Regions from separate parts of the Stenotrophomonas sp. 116085_Sma genome, predicted to be linked through region 1. Evidence: predicted binding sites of a transcription regulator. Region 1 holds the regulator's gene; each other region holds the start of a gene.
The links. The regulator FliA, encoded in region 1, starts transcription of late flagellar genes. The targets are predictions, from matches to a motif close to TAAAGTTTNNCNNNCNNNGGCCGATAA.

Region 1 (5,992 bases):
TCCACGCGCACGGTGTGCTCGGCCTCGGCCATCGGCTTGGCTGCCGGCTTGGCTGCGGGTGCCGGGCGCGGTGCTGCGGCGGGTGCCGCCGCGACGGCGGCAGCAGGCTTGGCGCCTGGCGCAGCGCCACCGTGCAGCTGGTCCAGCAGGGCTTCGAACTCGTCTTCGCTGATCAGGCCGTCGTCGGCCTTCTTCGCCGGCGCGACTGCGGTCGGCGCGTTGCCGCCGTGCAGCTGGTCGAGCAGGGCCTCGAATTCGTCGTCGGTGATCAGATCGCTGCCACCTGCCGCAGGCGCGGCCGCAGCGACCGGTGCGGCAGTGCCACCGTTCATGTCGAACTGCGCGATCAGGTCCGGCGGCGCATAGCCCGGCTCCGTACCGGAGGACACGGCGTCCAGCATCGACTGCAGGTAGTCCAGCGATTGCTGGGCGGCGTCGAAGTGGTGGGCCTGCAGTACCGCCTGCCCGGCACGCGCGATGCCAAGTGCTTCTTCAGCGGCGTGGCACAGCTCGACCATTGCGGTGACGCCAAGGAAGCCGGCGCCGCCCTTGAGCGTGTGGTAGCCGCGGAACACCGCGTTGAGTTGCTCGGTGTCCTGCGGTGCCTGCTCCAGCGACACCAGCTGTTCGCCCAGGCGATCCAGGATTTCCTGGGCCTCGATGATGAAATCGGCAGTGATGTCGTCGGATACCGCGCTCATGCTTACAGCCCCAGATCCGACAACAGGTCGTCGGCGTCGTTCTGCGAGACCGCGTGGCGGTCCAGTCCCTTCAGTGCCGGCCCGGCCAGTTCCGGATCGGTGCGATGCTGTTCCGGCGGCAGGCCGAGTGCGCCAAAGCCCTCGTGCACGCGGCGGACGATGCCGACCACGCGACGGATGATCTGCCCGGTCAGGTCCTGGTAGCTCTGGGTCAGGGCGATCTCGGTCAGGTTGTGGCGGATGCGCTCGAGCTGCGCGTCCTGGCCCGGCTGCAGGCCTTCGGCGCGCAGCTGTTCGGTCAGGCTGCGGCATTCCTCGGCCAGGTCCAGGGTGCGGTGCGTGGCCTGTTCGGTCATCGCCACCACGTGGTCAAGGCGTGCGCAGGCGTCGTCCAGCTCGCCGGCCTCGCTGGGCACGGTCGGCAGTTCACCCAGTGCCTGTCCCAGCTCGCGGGCCAGCCGCGAGAGGCCGCTCATCATCGGCTGCGTACGCAGCGCGACCAGTCCGTCGATGCGTTGCCGCCAGGCGGCTTCGTCACCGGACTCCAGTGCGTCCAGGGCTTCCTGCAGGCGCAGGGCGAGGGCGTTCTTGTCGACCGTGGTATCCATCAGGCGCTGGCCGCCAGGCGTTCGAAGATCTTGCCGAGCTTCTCTTCCAGCGTCTGCGCGGTGAACGGCTTGATGATGTAGCCGTTCACGCCGTTCTGGGCGGCTTCGATGATCTGCTCGCGCTTGGCCTCGGCGGTGACCATCAGCACCGGCAGGGTCTTCAGCTTGGCATCGGCGCGGATCGCCTTCAGCAGCTCGATGCCGGTCATCACCGGCATGTTCCAGTCGGTGACCACGAAATCGAACGGCTGGCTCTGCAGCAGCGACAGCGCGGCATGCCCGTCCTCGGCTTCGGCGGTGTTGGTGAAGCCCAGATCGCCCAGCAGGTTCTTGACGATTCGACGCATGGTCGAGAAGTCGTCGACGATCAGGATGCGCATGTTCTTGTTCAAAGCAGAGTTCCTTTGTTGTTCATTCCGGGCGGCCGGGGGCAGCCGCCTCGGGCATGTTCATTCTTCCAGGCCGGCGTCCGCCGCCTCGAAAATCTTGAGCCGGCCACGCAGGCGCAGCACCGCCTGGCCGTGGATCTGGCAGACCCGCGACTCGCTCACGCCGAGCACCGCGCCGATCTCCTTCAGGTTCAGTTCCTGCTCGTAATAGAGCGAGAGCACCAGCTGTTCGCGCTCGGGCAGGTGGCCGATGGCCTTGCCCAGCTCGCGGCCGAATTCGCCGCGCTCCAGCACCTGCTGCGGGGTCGGGCCGCCCTGGGCGACGGTGTCCAGCTCGCCCTGGTCCTCGATGCGCGATTCCAGGCTCAGTACCTGGCCGCGTGCGGCGTCTTCCATCAACCGCAGGTATTCGGGCAGCGGCATCTCCATCGCGGCGGCCACTTCGGTGGCGCTGGCGGCGCGGCCGCTGCTCTGTTCCAGGCGGCGGATGGTGGCGGCGGCATCGCGGGCACGGCGGTGCACCGAGCGCGGCACCCAGTCGCCACGGCGGATCTCGTCGATCATCGAACCGCGGATGCGGATCGAGGCATAGGTCTCGAACGAGGCGCCCTGGTCGGCGTCGTAGCTGCGCGAGGCTTCGATCAGGCCCATCATGCCGGCCTGGATCAGGTCGTCCACTTCAACGCTGGCCGGCAGCCGCGCGGCCAGGTGGTGGGCTATGCGCCGCACCAGGTCCGAGTGCTGGGCGATGACCTCGTTGGCCGCCGAGCGCTGGACCTCCCGGTACTGGGCTGCACCTTTCATGCGGCCACCCCGCGCTGCTTGAGAATGCGCTCGAGGAAGAACTCGACGCCGCCACGCGGTTCGGTTGGCGCCTGCCAGCGTGCGGTGCGACGCGCGATCTCGGTGATCGCCAGTGCTGCCGGGCTGGACGGATAGGCTTTCACCACCGGCTGCTGGCGCTGCACCGACAGGCGCAGCCAGTCATCCTGCGGCACGCAGCCCAGGTAGTTCAGCGAGACATCGGCGAGGAACTTCTCGCAGACGCGGGTCAGCTTCTCGTACAGCACGCGGCCCTCGTTGGGGTCGCGCACCATGTTGGCCACCACCTGGATGCGGTCCACGCCGCGTTCGCGCGACAGCACCTTGATCAGCGCGTAGGCGTCGGTGATCGACGCGGGTTCATCGCAGACCACCACCACGGTGTCCTGTGCGGCCTGGCAGAAGGTCAGCACGCCGTCGGTGATGCCGGCGGCGGTGTCGACCACCATGATGTCCAGTTCGCGTTCCAGTTCGGAGAACACGTTGACCAGGCCGACGTGCTCGGCCGGGGCCAGCTCGGCCATGTGCCGGCGGCCGGACGCGGCCGGGACCACCAGCACGCCGTTCGGGCCTTCGACGATCACATCGTCCAGCGAGCAGCGGCCGGCGACCAGGTCGGCCAGCGTGAAGGTGGGGTTCAGCCCCAGGATCACGTCGATGTTGGCCAGGCCAAGGTCGGCGTCCAGCAGCAGCGTGCGCTTGCCCATGCCGGCCAGTGCCACGGCCAGGTTGGCCGAGACATTGGTCTTGCCCACGCCGCCCTTGCCGCCAGTGACGGCAAGGGTGCGCACAGGGCCGAGCGGCTCGCTGCGGGTGGCCGACAGCGGGAAGGTCTTGGTCAGCTTGGCGTACTCACGCGACGGCATGGTTCAACTCCGGGTTGCAGGGCATATCGGCCGCTCGGCGCAAATCTTCAAGGCGAAGTACAAGATTGGCTGCACTGGCCCGGTGCAGGTCGTCCGGAACGTCCTGGCCATCGGTCACCCAGGTGATCGGCAGGGCATGGTCCACGGCCACCGACAGGGCGTTGCCGAAGCGGCCGGTCTCGTCCAGCTTGCTCAGCACCAGGCCTTGCAGGTTGGCGGCGCCGAAGCGGCGGACCACCTCGTCCATGTCGCCGAAGCTGGTGTTGGCCGGCAGCACCAGCAGGGTGCGGACCTGGCGGGCGGCGCGCAGCCACTGCAGCTGGGCGGCCAGTGCGCGGTCGCGCGGGCCCAGCCCGGCGGTGTCGATCAGCACCAGCTTGTAGTCCTTCAGGCGTTCCAGCAGCTGGTCCAGGTCGGTGCCGCTGTTGGCCTCGTGCACCGCGATGCCGAGCTGGCGGCCGTAGCCGTACAGCTGCTCGCGGGCGCCGATGCGGGTGGTGTCGGTGGTCACCAGGGCGACGTCACGCGGGGCGTGCTTCTCGGCGAAGCGCGAGGCCAGCTTGGCGATGGTGGTGGTCTTGCCGGCGCCGGTCGGGCCGACCAGCGCGATCACGCCGCCTTCTTCCAGCGGGTCGACCGGGGCGATCGGCAGCTTGCGCGAGATCAGCCCCAGCATCAGGCCGCGTCCACGGTGGGCTTCGGTCTCCAGCGGGATCTGCATGGCCACGTCGCGGGCCAGCCCGGCGTCGAATCCGTACTCGTCCATAAGGTCCAGCGCGGTGGCGCGCACCGGGCAGCCGCGCAGGCGCTCGTCGGTGAAGCGGTTCATCTCGCGCTCGATCACCTGGCGCATGCCGGCCACTTCCTGGCGCAGCTGGCGGATCTCGGCGTCGTCCTGGGCAACCACGGTCAGCACCGGGGCCGGGGCGAGGGTGGGCTCCGGCGCGGTTTCGGCGCTGGCATCGGCCAACGCCGGTTCGCTGGCGGCGATGGCCGGCTGCGGTTCGGCGACGGCCGCGCCCGGCAGCGGCGGCGGCTGCACGGCGGGGGGCACGCTTTCGTGATGCATGTCGTGCGGCGGGTCGATCTGGAAGCGGGCACGGTTGGCTGGCGCGCTGACGGCCGGTGCCGGTGCAACGATGGCCTCGGCGAACGGGGCGAAGATCTGTTCGGGCAGCGCCGGTTCGTTGACGGCAGCGCGGGCCAGGGTCGCGGCGAAGCCGGTGCTGCCGCGGGTCGGCACGATCTCGTCGGCGCTGTCCAGGGTGCGGCCGGTGGCACCGACCGCGGCGCGGGCGAGGGCGGCCACGGCCGAGGTGGTGGCGGCCACCGGCTCCGGCGCCGGGGTAGCGCTGCGGCGGCGGGTCACCGCGGCGATCACCGCGTCGGCGGCGGTGCGCGGCTTCGGTGCCGGCGGCGGGGCGACGTCACGACGCGAGGCTTCCAGTGCGCGCTGCACGGCGCTCTCGTCGTAGTTGGCCGCGGCGACGATCTCGATGCCTTCCTCGATCCGGCGGTTGGACAGGATCACGGCGTCAGGACCATGTTCCTTGCGCACCAGGTTCATGGCCGAGCGCATGTCGGCGGCGACGAATCGTTTGATTTTCATGCTGTGGTCACGGGACGAAGACGGCGGGGTGGCGGTCGGGGAACTCGGGTGGTCGGTGGTCTGCACGGTGCGGGTTCCCCTTGGTATCTGTCTGTTGCGTTGGTTCGAAAGTGGTGTCTGTTTTCTGGCGCATCGGAGGGCGGCGTCAGCTGATCGTTCCGACCAGCTTCAGGCGCTTGTCCTCCGGCACCTCGCTGTAGGCCAGGACCGACAGCGACGGAACGCTGTGGCGGACCAGGCGGGCCAGCGCGGCGCGCACCGGGCCAGGTACCAGCACGACCGCGGGCTCGTTGCGGGCTTCCTGCTTGCTGACACATTCGGCCAGGCTCTGGTGCAGTCGCTCAGCGAGTCCGGGTTCCAGCGCGGCGCCGTTGCCCTGCGTGGACTCCTGCAAGACACGTTCCAATTGCGGGTTGAGGGTGAACACCGGCAGCTCCGCCGACATTCCGGCGATCTCCTGCACGATGAAGCGGCCCAGCGCGGTGCGCACGGCAGCGGTCAGCACCGCCGGGTCCTGGCTGCTGGGCGCGTGTTCGACCAGTGCCTCGGCGATCTTGCGCAGCTGGCGGATCGGAATGCGCTCGACCAGCAGGTTCTGCAGCACGCGCACCACCGCCGACAGCGGCAGCGCCTTCGGCGTCAGATCTTCGACGAGCTTGGGCGCGCTCTTGGCCAGGTTGGCCAGCAGGTGCTGCACTTCCTCGTGGCCGAGCAGTTCCGGCGCGTGCTCGCGGATCAGGTGCGACAGGTGGGTAGCGACCACGGTGGCCGGGTCGACCACGGTGTAGCCCAGCGTTTCGGCCTGGGCACGCTGGTGCGGCTGGATCCAGGTGGCATCCAGGCCGAACGCGGGGTCCTTGCCGGCGATACCTTCCAGCGCGCCGAGTGCACTGCCGGGGTCCAGCGCCAGTTCGCGGTCCGGGTGGATCTCGGCGGTGGCCACCGGCACGCCGTGCACCAGCACGCGGTAACCATTGGCCGGCAGCTCCAGATTGTC
Region 2 (5,992 bases), 890 kb from region 1:
CCAAGTCATTTCGTGGTTCTTAGCTGCGCAACGAAGCGCTCGGTCTGGCAAAGACCTTACAGTCAACGTAAGAATTGCTAACAGTTCATGCGGCATGGTGCTTTTACGTGGCTCCTCTCCGGCGCGAACCCTTCGCCCACGTGTCTAGCCCAAAATCGGCACGACACATGACCTCGCCTCACGCTTTCCGGATCATCAGGATCCGGCCGTTGCTTAGCCCGAATGGAGCCATCGAGCGCACCGAAGCCTTTCAATGCATATGTATGCAATGCGGGGACGAAGCGCGGTATTCGGAGCTTTGCGGTCTTCGCGTGACCGTGAACAATGTCGAACCCACTTGCCCCGCGTGCAAAGCAACTGGCTGGTTCAGCCATTCGGACCTCTTACGCGGTTGGACTGAGCAAGTACGCCGCGACCGCAGCATCGCTTTGGGGGCCCTGGACGCAGAAAAACCCCGCGGGCAGTAAGTCTTGAGCCGCAGTCTGCCCTCCACGCAGAGCCGGCGCAGGAAGACGGCCCGTCAACCATCCGGCCAGCTGATTTCGCACGCCGCCCAAGTGCGCGCTACAACCGCCACTGAACCAACTTTCGTCTCGCATTGCCGTTGTCAGGTCCGGCACACATGTCGTCCTTGCGCCCGAGCATGGGCGCTCTTAGGAGAAATGCATGCCGCATCATGAACTCATTGCGATATCTGGCGTTGTCGAGCACGTTTTTGCCCATCGCTTCACCGTACTGTCTGATGGAAAGCACTACCTCGCGGACCTGGGGCCGAAGGGCGCGGAGTCGTTTGCCGTGTCACCGGGGCTGGAGGTAGACCTAGAGGGAGAATGTCGCCCTTCCGAGATCAAGGTCCTGCGCATTGCACGCAAAGGAGAAGAAAGCACTGAGGTCGAACACAAAAAGCCCCACCATGGCGGCGGGCCAATCTCTCGGCGTCGCGATGGCGCGCAGACAGACGCAGAAGTAGCCGTCCTTGCCGCAACTGAGGCTGGATTTGAAAGCACAGGAAAGCCGAGGCGCCACCCGAAGCACTTCGAGGTGCTTGCCCGCCAAGGTGGTGGCGAGTGGATGGAACTGCACGTGGACCTGAGTGGAAACATCTACAAGCAGAAGCCCGCCGCGCCGCACAAGTGGCCGCTTGGATGACCAACCAGAAGCCCCGCTAATGCGGGGCTTCTCCTTCCTGCACGAGTCAAAAGCAGGGGCGACCGGCGCCACGCCCACGCGCAGAAGACATTCAAGAGCGGCACGAACATGGCTTCTGCTCGACGGTCTTTCAGTTGCCTAAAGAAGTGCTCGGAGGGGCCGTTAATGCCTTACTGCCTGCCGGGCCCTCCCCCTGCGCAGCCGTCCCGGCAGTCGGGAATCGACTGACTATGGGACTTCACAAAATGTACACAATGCGCCGCCTGAAAGTGGGACCTCGCCTGACCCTCGGCTTCGTCATCCTGCTGGCCCTGATTGCCACCATTCTTGGCATCGCTCTGCACAGCACCTACAAGCAGCGCCAACAGTTTGAATCGGCGGTCAATGTCCGTGTCACCCGCATGGGTGAACTCTATGGCCTGCTCGCGCTGAACAAAGAAATGATGCTGCTTCGCCGGGACATGCTTCTGAAGAGAGGCGTCGACGTAGCGACTGACACCGACAAATTGGAGAAGCTGACGTCAGAGTATGACCAACGCTGGGCTGCCTTCACGTCAAGGCCAGCCACCAACGCCTCTACGCAAGCCATGAGGCAGCGGGTGAGCAGCGCCGCCCTCGCAGCCAGTACTCTTAACAATGAACTGGATCAGCTCATCAGTGCCGGCGACTACGATTCAGCCAACCTGCTCCTCGTCACCAAAGTCAGGCCTGCCTCCGACAGTTGGAATTCGGCTCTCACTGACTTCACCACGCTCCAGCATCGCTTGGTGAAGGAAGGCGCGGAAGAAGCGGCCGCGCTGTCGGCCAGGACCACCGGGCTTCTCACCACCTTTGGAACGTTGAGTCTGATCATTGGAATCCTCGCATCTTGGCTGATCTCGCGGAGCCTGACTGGGCCCCTTTCGAAGGTCTCAGCCTCGATCGAAGCGGTAACGCGTGGTGACCTGAATGTGCGTCACAGCGACGATAGTCCTGACGAGGTCGGACAAATGCTTCGCTCCACTGACGGCATGATTGAGATGCTCCAGCGCTTCTCTGACCAGACTAGCACCATGATTCACAAGCATGCCGGCGAGGACATCAGCTTCCGCATGCAGACGGACTTCCCTGGCGTTTACGGCGACCTGGCGGCGGGCATGAACACCATGGTCTTTGAACACTTGGATGCCATTGTCGACGCTATTGAAGTGCTGAACGAGTATGCACAAGGCAACCTAAGCCGTGACGCGAAGCGTCTGCCTGGCTCTCGGGCGATCCTGCACGAATCGATGGACGCAGCGAAGGCCAGCTTGGAAGCGATCAATGGAGACATCAAGCGACTGGCTCAAGCAGCCTCCGTCGGCGACTTCAGCGTTCGAGGCAATGCGCAGGCCTATCAGCATGACTTCCGGGTCATGATCGAAGACCTGAATAGGTTGATGAGCACAGCGGACGAGAGCTTGAGCGCGCTTTCGAAGGTGCTTGGCGCAATGGCCGAAGGCGATCTGACCCAACGCATTGACGGAAACTACCAGGGCGTTTTCGCAACGATGCAGCGCGATGCGAACCGAACTGCGGGCAACCTCACTGAGATCGTCCAGCGAATTCAGCTTGCTTCAGCCTCCATAGCCACAGCGGCCGATGAAATTGCAGCCGGGAACAGTGACCTCTCACGCAGGACCGAATCGCAGGCTGCGAACTTGGAGGAAACCGCCGCATCTATGGAGGAGCTGACCTCGACGGTGCGACAGAACGCTGAGCATGCGCAGCAAGCCAACGCCGCTTCGGAAGGGGCTGGCGAGGCAGTCGCCGCAACCACCCGTGTCGTGAGCGAAGTGGTTGACGTCATGGGACAAATCAATGCGTCGTCCCAGCGAATCGGTGAGATGGTGACACTGATTGACGGCATTGCCTTCCAGACCAATATTCTTGCACTGAACGCGGCAGTTGAAGCAGCTCGCGCAGGCGAGCAGGGACGCGGATTCGCAGTGGTCGCCTCTGAGGTGCGCACGCTTGCTCAACGGGCAGCGGCGTCCGCCAAGGACATCAAAGCACTCATTGATGAGTCGACAGGTAGGGTTGAGGCTGGAATCGCTATTGCCCGGCGGTCGGACGCGAGCATGAGAGAACTGAAGAATTCAGCAGCCCAGACTGGGGAGATCGTGCGCCAGATCGCCCAAGCCAGCATTGAGCAAGCCACTGGAATTGAGCAGGTCAATCAAACCATCGCTCAGATGGATGAAGCAACCCAGCAGAATGCTGCGTTGGTGGAAGAGGCTAGTGCCGCGGCCCGATCCATGGCCGAGCAAGCAAATGAGCTGGAAAAGGCTGCTTCCCTCTTCAGGATCAAAGCAACCGCCTCGAACGAGCCCCGCCTAACCCCTGTTCGGGCGCGTGGAATTCCGACGCGGGAAGAGGCTCGATCCGTAGCAGAGTGGTCAACCTTCTAGAGCCTAAGACACAGCCCTGATCGCCGCCGGCCCCATATAGGGCCGGCAGGTGGGCCGCGCTTCCTGGATTCATACTGAAGAACGCCCCCCCCTTGGTTATCCAATAGCTGGGGCGTATTGTCGACTCAAGCAACTCGCATTACTTGGCACAAACCTAATGTCCCCCACTCGCTCTGAAGAACGAATGGCTGCCTTGGGAAGTCTGAATGCGCTCGATGATGTGTCGGGCGCATCCTTGGATCGACTAACGGAGCTGGCTTCGCACGCGTTTCAAGCACCGGTAGCGTTCGTCTCACTCGTGGAAGCGGATCGGCAAAGGCTGGTCTCTAGAAAAGGGCTTCCGATGGCCCAGATGCACATCCGAGACTCGATATGTGCATACACCATCGGTTCCACCGAGGTAATGGTGGTGCCGGATCTGAGGTTGGATGCCAGGTTCGCCTCCAATCCACTCGTGACAGCCTCGCCACACCTACAGTTCTACGCCGGCGCTCCACTCTTCACCAAGAACGGAGTGGCGATTGGAGCGCTGTGTATCATGGACAATGAGCCGCGGAGCTTTTCGGCAGAAGAACGACGCCAGCTGGAAACACTCGGCACAGCAGTCATGAATGAGCTCGAGCTTCGAGCACTGACGGGAAGGCGTGATCCGGTCAGCGGGCTTCCGAATCGCCACCAGTTCTCCCTTGATTACACATCTTGGGCGGCACGCACTCCAAACCGGCAGTGTTACGCCATCCTGGTGGATGTGCTTGATGCCCCACTCGCAAGCGAAGCTGGGCAGGTTTTGGGCATGGCTCCACTTGAAGCGCTCATCAACCGTGCCGGCGTACGCATCAAGGTGGCGCTGGATGGAATTGCCGAGGTCTACCACGTAGGTGTCACTCGTTTTGCATTCGTTCTCGCGCTTCCAGGCCGTGAAGCAGTCGAGCGACTGGTCGACGAACTGCAGGCGCGCCTGACTAGGCCGATGATGGCCGCAGCTGTTCCAATGTCTCCACTGTTTCATGCGGGCATCTGCGAGGTCCGGATGGGGGATGACAGCTCGGATGACGTCATTCGAAAGATGCTCATCGGATTGCATTCGGCGATTTCCGCCAAGGCGACCAGACGTTGGTACTCTTCGAACCGAGACGAAGCCCTCCAGCGAGGCTACCGCCTCGCAGCGGACGCTCGGCGCGGACTGTTGGAAGGCGAGTTTCACTTGGTCTACCAACCCCGCTTCAGAGCTTCTGATCTCTGTCCAGTTTCCGCTGAAGCCCTCATCCGCTGGAACCATCCAGACTTTGGGCCGGTGAGCCCTAGGGAGTTCATTCCCGTGTTTGAGCGCACTGCGCTCATGGGGGAAGTATCGGAATGGGTTATCGACCAAGCACTCACACAGTTAAAGCGCTGGCGGGAGGACGGCTTGACCTTGAGCTTGTCCATCAACTTGTCCGCACGTGACGTGGCCCGCCCTGGGATTGCCGAAGAACTGGTAGCCAAGATCCTCGACAAAGGCCTTGAGTGCAAAGACATTGAGATTGAAATCACCGAAGGCGAATGGCTACATGCCCAGTCGTTGCCTGGTGAACAACTTAAATTGATGGCCACCGCGGGGATCAAACTGTCCATCGACGACTTTGGCAGTGGATACAGCAACTTTAGCTACCTGACTGAGCTACCAGTTAGCTCGCTGAAACTAGACAAGTCCCTAATCGACAACGTTGCCAGCGATGAACGATCCTGTTTGAAGGTTCAAGCCATCGTCAAGCTGGCAAAGCGCCTCGGTTACACCACTGTCGCAGAGGGCGCCGAGTCCGAAGATCAAATCATCAAGCTACGATCGCTGGATTGCGATGAGCTCCAAGGCTATGCCCTATCTCGACCACTTGGCTCAACTCAGTTGGCCGAGCTGCTTACATCCAAGTGCCGCTGATCAAAAGACAGAGAGTAACCTCCTACACTCTAGCTTAGACCAAGCTGCCGCCTGCCCCACAAAGATTGAACGGAAGGCTGCCATGGTATGACTGGACTTCATTACAGCCTTTCGGATCTGGTCTGAGTTGTAGATGAAAAAGTCATTTTTGCCGTGCCGTGCCGATGCTGAAGCTCGGTTCGCAACCGTGCTTCAGCTGCCTCTGTAGAGACGTTGTAGCGCACCCAAACAGTGATGCTCTCCAAGCGCTGGCTTCCCAGAGCGGTGAGATTACCAGCGGGCAACTTAGACCAAGTGCTCCATGCCACGGCTTCGGTCGAGCCCTGCACTTCTAGAGACGAACAACAAAAGCCGATCCATCGCTGTTGCGTTCATGGCTTCGCCGTCCCCTCGCACCTTGAAGCCGACCCAATCGGCAAGCGCAGTGGAAGTAAGCTCGCTTGCCTCTACGGGGAGCCACTTCATTGGCCAGAAGGGAAGCCGGCGATCAGCGACC
Region 3 (5,992 bases), 1.7 Mb from region 1:
TGCCGCACTGACCGCACACTACGCGCGCAGCACTGCGTTGGCCCGCGATGACCTGGCCCGCGTCAATGCCGATCTTCTGGCGACACGTGCACTGCTGGCCGACAGTGCACGCGATGCCGAGCGCCTGCGCCTGGCCCGCGAACTGCACGATGTGGCCGGGCACAAGCTCACCGCGATGCGCTTGAACCTGCGCGCCCTTGCGGCCGACCCTGTGCTGGCCGGGCGCGAAGGACTGGTGCTGGCCGAGCAGCTGTCCGGCGAGTTGCTGGCCGACATCCGCCAGGTGGTGCAATCGATGCGCGATGATCGCGGCCTCGATCTGGCTACTGCGCTGCACGCGCTGGCCGCGCCGTTTCCGCGCCCGAAGCTGCAGCTGCAGATCGGCGAGAGCGTGCGCGTGGCCGCGCCGTTTCCGCGCCCGAAGCTGCAGCTGCAGATCGGCGAGAGCGTGCGCGTGGCCGACCCGCTGATGGCAGAGACTGTGCTGCGCCTGGTACAGGAAGCGCTGACCAATGCCGCCCGGCATGGCAACGCAGACACCGTATGGCTGACGATCAACGAAGAGGATTCCCGGTTGCGTATCGACATCCGTGATGACGGCCAGTGCGCCGAGCGCATCCGAGAGGGCAACGGCATCGCCGGCATGCGTGAGCGCCTGGCCGCAGTGCGCGGCCAGCTGGAACTGGCCCGCACCGCGCAGGGTGGCATGCACCTGACCGCGTGGGTGCCAGCATGAGCGGCGGCGCGATCCGTGTTGCCCTGGCCGACGACCAGGCGCTGGTCCGTGCCGGCCTGCGCGCGCTGTTGCAGGGGCTGGGCGTGGAGGTGGTGCTGGAGGCCGAAGACGGCCAGGCGCTGCTGGATGCGCTGGCCACCCAGCCGGTGGACGTGGTGCTCAGTGACATCCGCATGCCCGGGATGGACGGCATCGAAGCGCTGCGCCAGCTGCGCGCACGCGGTGACGCCACCCCGCTGCTGCTGCTGACCACCTTCGACGAAAGCGATCTGCTGCTGCGCGCCAGCGAGGCGGGAGCGCAGGGATTCCTGCTCAAGGACGCAGCACCGGCCGACCTTCGCGAGGCGATCGAGCGCGTTGCCACCGGTGAGACCCTGCTGCTGCCGGTCAGCACCGAGCCGGTACGCGCCCGCTACCGCTTCCATGATGAAGCGCCGCCCACCGATACCTTCGGTGAGCGTGAAGTAGCGATCCTGCGCCTGCTGGCCGGTGGCTACAGCAACAAGGAGATCGCGCGCAGCCTGTTCCTGGCCGAGGGCACGGTGAAGAACTATGTCTCGGCGATCCTCGACAAGCTCGGCACCCGTGACCGCACCCGCGCGGTGCTGAAGGCGATTACCCTGCGCATCATCTGAGTTGCCGGCACCAGGAAAAGTCATGAACTCGATCCTGCACGTTGAGATCCCCTCCAGTGACCTGGCCCGTGCCATTGCGTTCTACCAGCAATGGCTGCGGGTGGACGTGGATGCGCCGATCCTGCTGCATGACTGCCAGATGGCGTACCTGCCGTTTTCGGATGACGCGGAGGGTGCCAGCATGGCGCTGGTGCAAGGTGCGGACTACAGGCCCTCCGAGCAGGGCGCGCGCATCTACATCGGCGTGGATGACCTGGATGCCAGCCTCGCGCGCGCGCTGCAGGCAGGTGCCGAACTGCGCTTCGGCCCGGCCGATGCCGGCGATTGGCGAGTGGCCGAGATCCGCGACAGTGAAGGCAACCGCATCGCGCTGCAGGCCCGGGCAGTTCTGTAGAGCCGAGCCCACGCTCGGCTGCTGTTGGCCCAGCCGCCCAAGCTCAGCCGAGCATGGGCTCGGCTCTACAAGATCGAGGCACGCGAGCGCTGCAGCCAGTCGTTGATCGCCGGGTCCAGTCGCGGGTCGTCGGGCAGTTGCATGCCGAAACGCTGCTGCAGCACCTCGCGCACATCGCCGACATCGTGCAGCGGACGCTTGTCCGGCGCCTGCCCGGGGCGGTACTCGGTGTAGTTTCCGCTGCCGATGGTGCGGCGCCAGTCGGGCCAGGTCAGCGACGCGCGCAGCTGGCAAGGCAACCGCATCGCGCTGCAGGCCCGCGCAGTTCTGTAGAGCCGAGCCCACGCTCGGCTGCTGTTGGCCCAGCCGCCCAAGCTCAGCCGAGCATGGGCTCGGCTCTACAAGATCGAGGCACGCGAGCGCTGCAGCCAGTCGTTGATCGCCGGGTCCAGTCGTGGATCGTCGGGCAGTTGCATGCCGAAACGCTGCTGCAGCACCTCGCGCACATCGCCGACATCGTGCAGCGGGCGCTTGTCCGGCGCCTGCCCGGGGCGGTACTCGGTGTAGTTTCCGCTGCCGATGGTGCGGCGCCAGTCGGGCCCGGTCAGCGACGCGCGCAGCTGGCCCGGAAAGCTGGAATCGGGGTGGGTGCACACGTACCAGTTGCCCACCACGTTGTCGATCGGTGCCGGTGCCTGCAGATCTAAGCGGTACATCGCCCGCCAGCCGTCGCTGGATTCGGCTGACAGCACGAAGTCGCCCTGCTCGGGCAGGCGCTGCAGCAGATAGCGCTCGTGTGGCGTGGCCTGCGGCTGCGGGTCACGCAGCCGCAGCGGAACGGTCGGGGTCAGGCTGCCGAAACCGGCATCTACCAGCCAGTCATCGCCCTCTACCTGGACGCGCAGCAGCAGGTGGGTACGTGCCGTCAGTTCGCCGTCCTGTGCGGCCAGCAGTACACGCGCACTCAGCGGCTGCGCATCGAAGCCCAGTGCCTGCAGCAGGGCCAGCAGGCCGCCGTTGAGTTCGAAGCAGTAGCCACCCCGGCGCTCGTCGAGCAGCTTGCGCTGCACGCTGTCCAGGTCGATCGGCACCGCGTCGCGCAGCAGGCAGCTGAGCGTCTCGAATGGCAGCAGCGCGTTGTGGCGCTGCTGCAGCAGGGTCAGTCCGGCCAGCGTCAGCGGTGGCGGTGCATCCAGCTGCAGGCGTTGCAGGTAGCGGGAGACATCGAGCGTCGTCATCGTGGCACCGGTCGGGGGAGGGAGGTCCACTGTGCTCCCCCAACCGGGGTTGAGGTCAAGCGCGCCGGCGATGTCATCCCCCCGTCGCCTGTGCCCGGTACAAAGGCCGCGTCCGTCAGCGATCGGCGTGGGCGAACGAAAAAAATCCTAAAGTTCTGTCAGATCCAGCCGATACAGGTGCGTCCTTCCGCCTGGAGTCTGTCATGTCGGCCGTTGTCCCCCACCTCAGGTCCCTGCGCGCGCGCCTTGGCACGTTGCGCTCGGCGTCCCCCGGCCTGCTGCGCTGGCTGCAGCCGCATCGGCTCAGCGTGGCCAACAAACTCAAGGCGACCCTGTGGGTCTGTGGGCTTGGCCTGGTCGCGATCGCTGCCGTGTACGCCTGGACCGGCCACGCCAGCGCACAGGCTGCACGCAGCCAGGCCAGCTACCAGCGCGGCAGCGATCTGGCTGCGAGCCTGGCCACGCGGGTGGCCGAAGCGCGCCGCCTGCAGACCCAGTATGCACGCAGTTTCGATGATGCCGACCGCAACCAGTTGCTGGTGACCCAGAAAGCCCTGCAGGCCGATCTGCAGGCGCTGCGTGCGATGCCGATGGATGCCGGCCGGCGCAAGGCCCTGCAGGCGCTGACCGAGGCCGCTGACGCGTTCTCGCAGGGTGTGGTAGCGCTGTTCGAACGTGTCGATGAAATGGGTCGCGGCGACGCTGGCCTTGCCGCGCAGCTGCAGCAGGCGGCCGATGCCCTGCAGACCCAGGTGGACGCCCAGCAGCGACCGTCGCTGGCGCTGTCCCTGCAGAAGATGCGCCGTCAGGAGGCGCTGTTGCTGCTCGATGGGGATTCCACGCATGCTGATCGTGCGAGCGAAGAAAAACTGCCATTCGATCTGGCGCTGGCCGGTCTGCCTACCGATGTGCAGGACGCCCTGCGCAGCGGAATGGAGGGCTACCAGATCGCGTTGCTGGGCTACACCGCCGCGCGTGTCGGGCTGGATGTGGAGGCACAGTCACTGCTGGAAACCGCCGCTGGCGTGGCACCGGCGCTGGCCGCATTCCAGCAGGCACAGGTCGCGGCGCTGGCCAGTGCACAGGCACGCCAGCAAGCCGGCGCACGCGCCATGAGCGTGCTGTTCGCACTCACGCTGCTGCTGGTTGCCGGTGTATTGATCACCAGCCTGGTGCTGGTCCTGCGCGCGGTGCGCCAGCCGATCCAGGACACCCTGCGTTTCGCCAGCGACATCGCTGACGACCGCCTGGACACCACCCTGCGCGTCTACAACGCCAACGACGAGATCGGCCAGCTGGCCCAGCGCCTGGTCGACATGCAGCAACGCCTGCGTGCGCGCATCGAGACCGAGCGGGCGGTGGCGCGCGGCAACACCCGCGTGCGCCAGGCGTTGGACAGCGCGCAGACCGGCCTGATGGTGATCGATGCGGAAGGGCAGGTCGCCTACGCCAACCCGGCACTGCTGCTGCAGCTCGAGCGCCGCATCGAAGAGCTGGTGGGCAGCGACGCAGTGCGCCTGCATCCAGCGCTGGGCAGCCTGGCCAGCGTGCGCCAGCGCGAGGAGCGCGAGATCGGCCATGCAGGGGTGCGCTACCAGCTGATTGCCAACGCCATCATCGACGAAGGCCAGTTCCTTGGCGTGGCGGTGGAATGGCGCAGCCGTGCGCTGGAAACCCTGTTGGAAACCGAAGTGGCCGCGCTGGTCGACGCCGCCGCTCACGGTGACCTGCATGGGCGCATCGCGCTTGAGGGCAAGCAGGGCTTCGTGCGCACGCTGTCGACCAGCATCAATCGCCTGCTGGCGACCTTTGAAACCAATCTCGGCGACCTGCAGGCACTGCTTGCCGCGCTCGCCCGCGGTGACCTCAGCGTGCGCATGGAGGGTGAACTGCAGGGGGTGTTCGCGCGCATGCGCGACGATGCCAATGCCACCGTCGCTCAGCTCGGCCGCATCGTCACCCGCATCCAGCACGCCACCTCCAGCCTCGACACCGGTGTTGGCGAGATCGTTGCCGGTCATCACGACCTCTCGCAGCGCACCGAACAACAAGCGGCCAACCTGGAAGAAACGGCCGCATCGATGCATGAGCTGACCGACACCGTTGGCCGCAATGCAGATGCCGCAGGGCGTGCCGACGCGCTGGTCAAGGGTGCCGCAGCGGTGGCACAGCGCGGCGGTGAGGCGGTGGGCCAGGTGGTGGCGACCATGCAGGGCATCAGCGAGGCGTCGCGCCGGATCGGTGATATCACCCAGCTGATTGATGGCATCGCTTTCCAGACCAACATCCTTGCGCTCAATGCGGCCGTGGAGGCGGCACGTGCGGGCGAGCAGGGCCGCAGCTTTGCCGTGGTGGCGGCAGAAGTACGCCTGCTGGCCCAGCGCAGTGCCGATGCGGCGAAGCAGATCAAGGGATTGATCGAGGATTCGGTGGCGCGGGTCGGGCAAGGCAACCAGCAGGCCGAGCAGGCGGGCACCACCATGGGCGAGATCGTTGGCAGCGTGCAGCAGCTGGCCGAGCTGCTGGCCGGTATCCGCAGTGCATCGCAGGACCAGCATGCCGGCATCGCGCAGGTGAACCAGACCATCGTGCAGATGGAAGCCAGCACCCAGCGCAACGCCAGCCTGGTGGAAGAAGCCGGTGCCTCCACCGCGCAGATGCAGGCGCAGGTACACGCGCTGGCCGAAGCTGTGGGCGCGTTCCGGCTGCAGCCGGAACAGCGGGCGGCACGCGCGGCGGCCTAGGCGGTGCTGTGGGCCGGAGGGGAATCAGCCGAGCGCAGGCTCGGCTCTACATCATCGGGCTCGGGAAACACTGTAGAGCCGAGCCCATGCCCGGCTCACGCCAATGCGCGGTGGCAGGAATCAATACACGTCGCGACGGTAGCGCCCGCTCTCCAGCAGTGTTTCCACCGCCTCATCACCGAGCGCTTCACGCAGCACCTGGTCCACGCCTTCGGCCATGCCCTGCAGCGAACCGCACACGTGGA

Region 2: ACZK0Z_RS16620 (methyl-accepting chemotaxis protein) is a predicted target of FliA. The motif match lies at 1,289-1,315, and genes of this name have one in related genera.
Region 3: ACZK0Z_RS20155 (methyl-accepting chemotaxis protein) is a predicted target of FliA. The motif match lies at 3,152-3,178, and genes of this name have one in related genera.

The regions. Positions count from the first base shown of each region.
Region 1 is NZ_CM151057.1:2,659,558-2,665,549, reverse strand. Features, by position in the region: gene ACZK0Z_RS12550 (chemotaxis protein CheA) at 1-701, opposite strand, end outside; gene ACZK0Z_RS12545 (protein phosphatase CheZ) at 704-1,309, opposite strand; gene cheY (chemotaxis response regulator CheY) at 1,309-1,701, opposite strand; gene ACZK0Z_RS12535 (RNA polymerase sigma factor FliA) at 1,759-2,502, opposite strand; gene ACZK0Z_RS12530 (MinD/ParA family ATP-binding protein) at 2,499-3,386, opposite strand; gene flhF (flagellar biosynthesis GTPase FlhF) at 3,373-4,995, opposite strand; gene flhA (flagellar biosynthesis protein FlhA) at 5,141-5,992, opposite strand, start outside.
Region 2 is NZ_CM151057.1:3,544,605-3,550,596, forward strand. Features, by position in the region: gene ACZK0Z_RS16615 (hypothetical protein) at 667-1,149, shown strand; gene ACZK0Z_RS16620 (methyl-accepting chemotaxis protein) at 1,404-3,578, shown strand; gene ACZK0Z_RS16625 (sensor domain-containing diguanylate cyclase) at 3,763-5,496, shown strand; gene ACZK0Z_RS16630 (BLUF domain-containing protein) at 5,782-5,992, opposite strand, start outside.
Region 3 is NZ_CM151057.1:4,357,404-4,363,395, reverse strand. Features, by position in the region: gene ACZK0Z_RS20180 (sensor histidine kinase) at 1-736, shown strand, start outside; gene ACZK0Z_RS20175 (response regulator transcription factor) at 733-1,371, shown strand; gene ACZK0Z_RS20170 (VOC family protein) at 1,394-1,765, shown strand; partial or broken gene ACZK0Z_RS20165 (arylamine N-acetyltransferase family protein) at 1,831-2,061, opposite strand; gene ACZK0Z_RS20160 (arylamine N-acetyltransferase family protein) at 2,164-3,003, opposite strand; gene ACZK0Z_RS20155 (methyl-accepting chemotaxis protein) at 3,207-5,747, shown strand; gene ACZK0Z_RS20150 (PepSY domain-containing protein) at 5,868-5,992, opposite strand, start outside.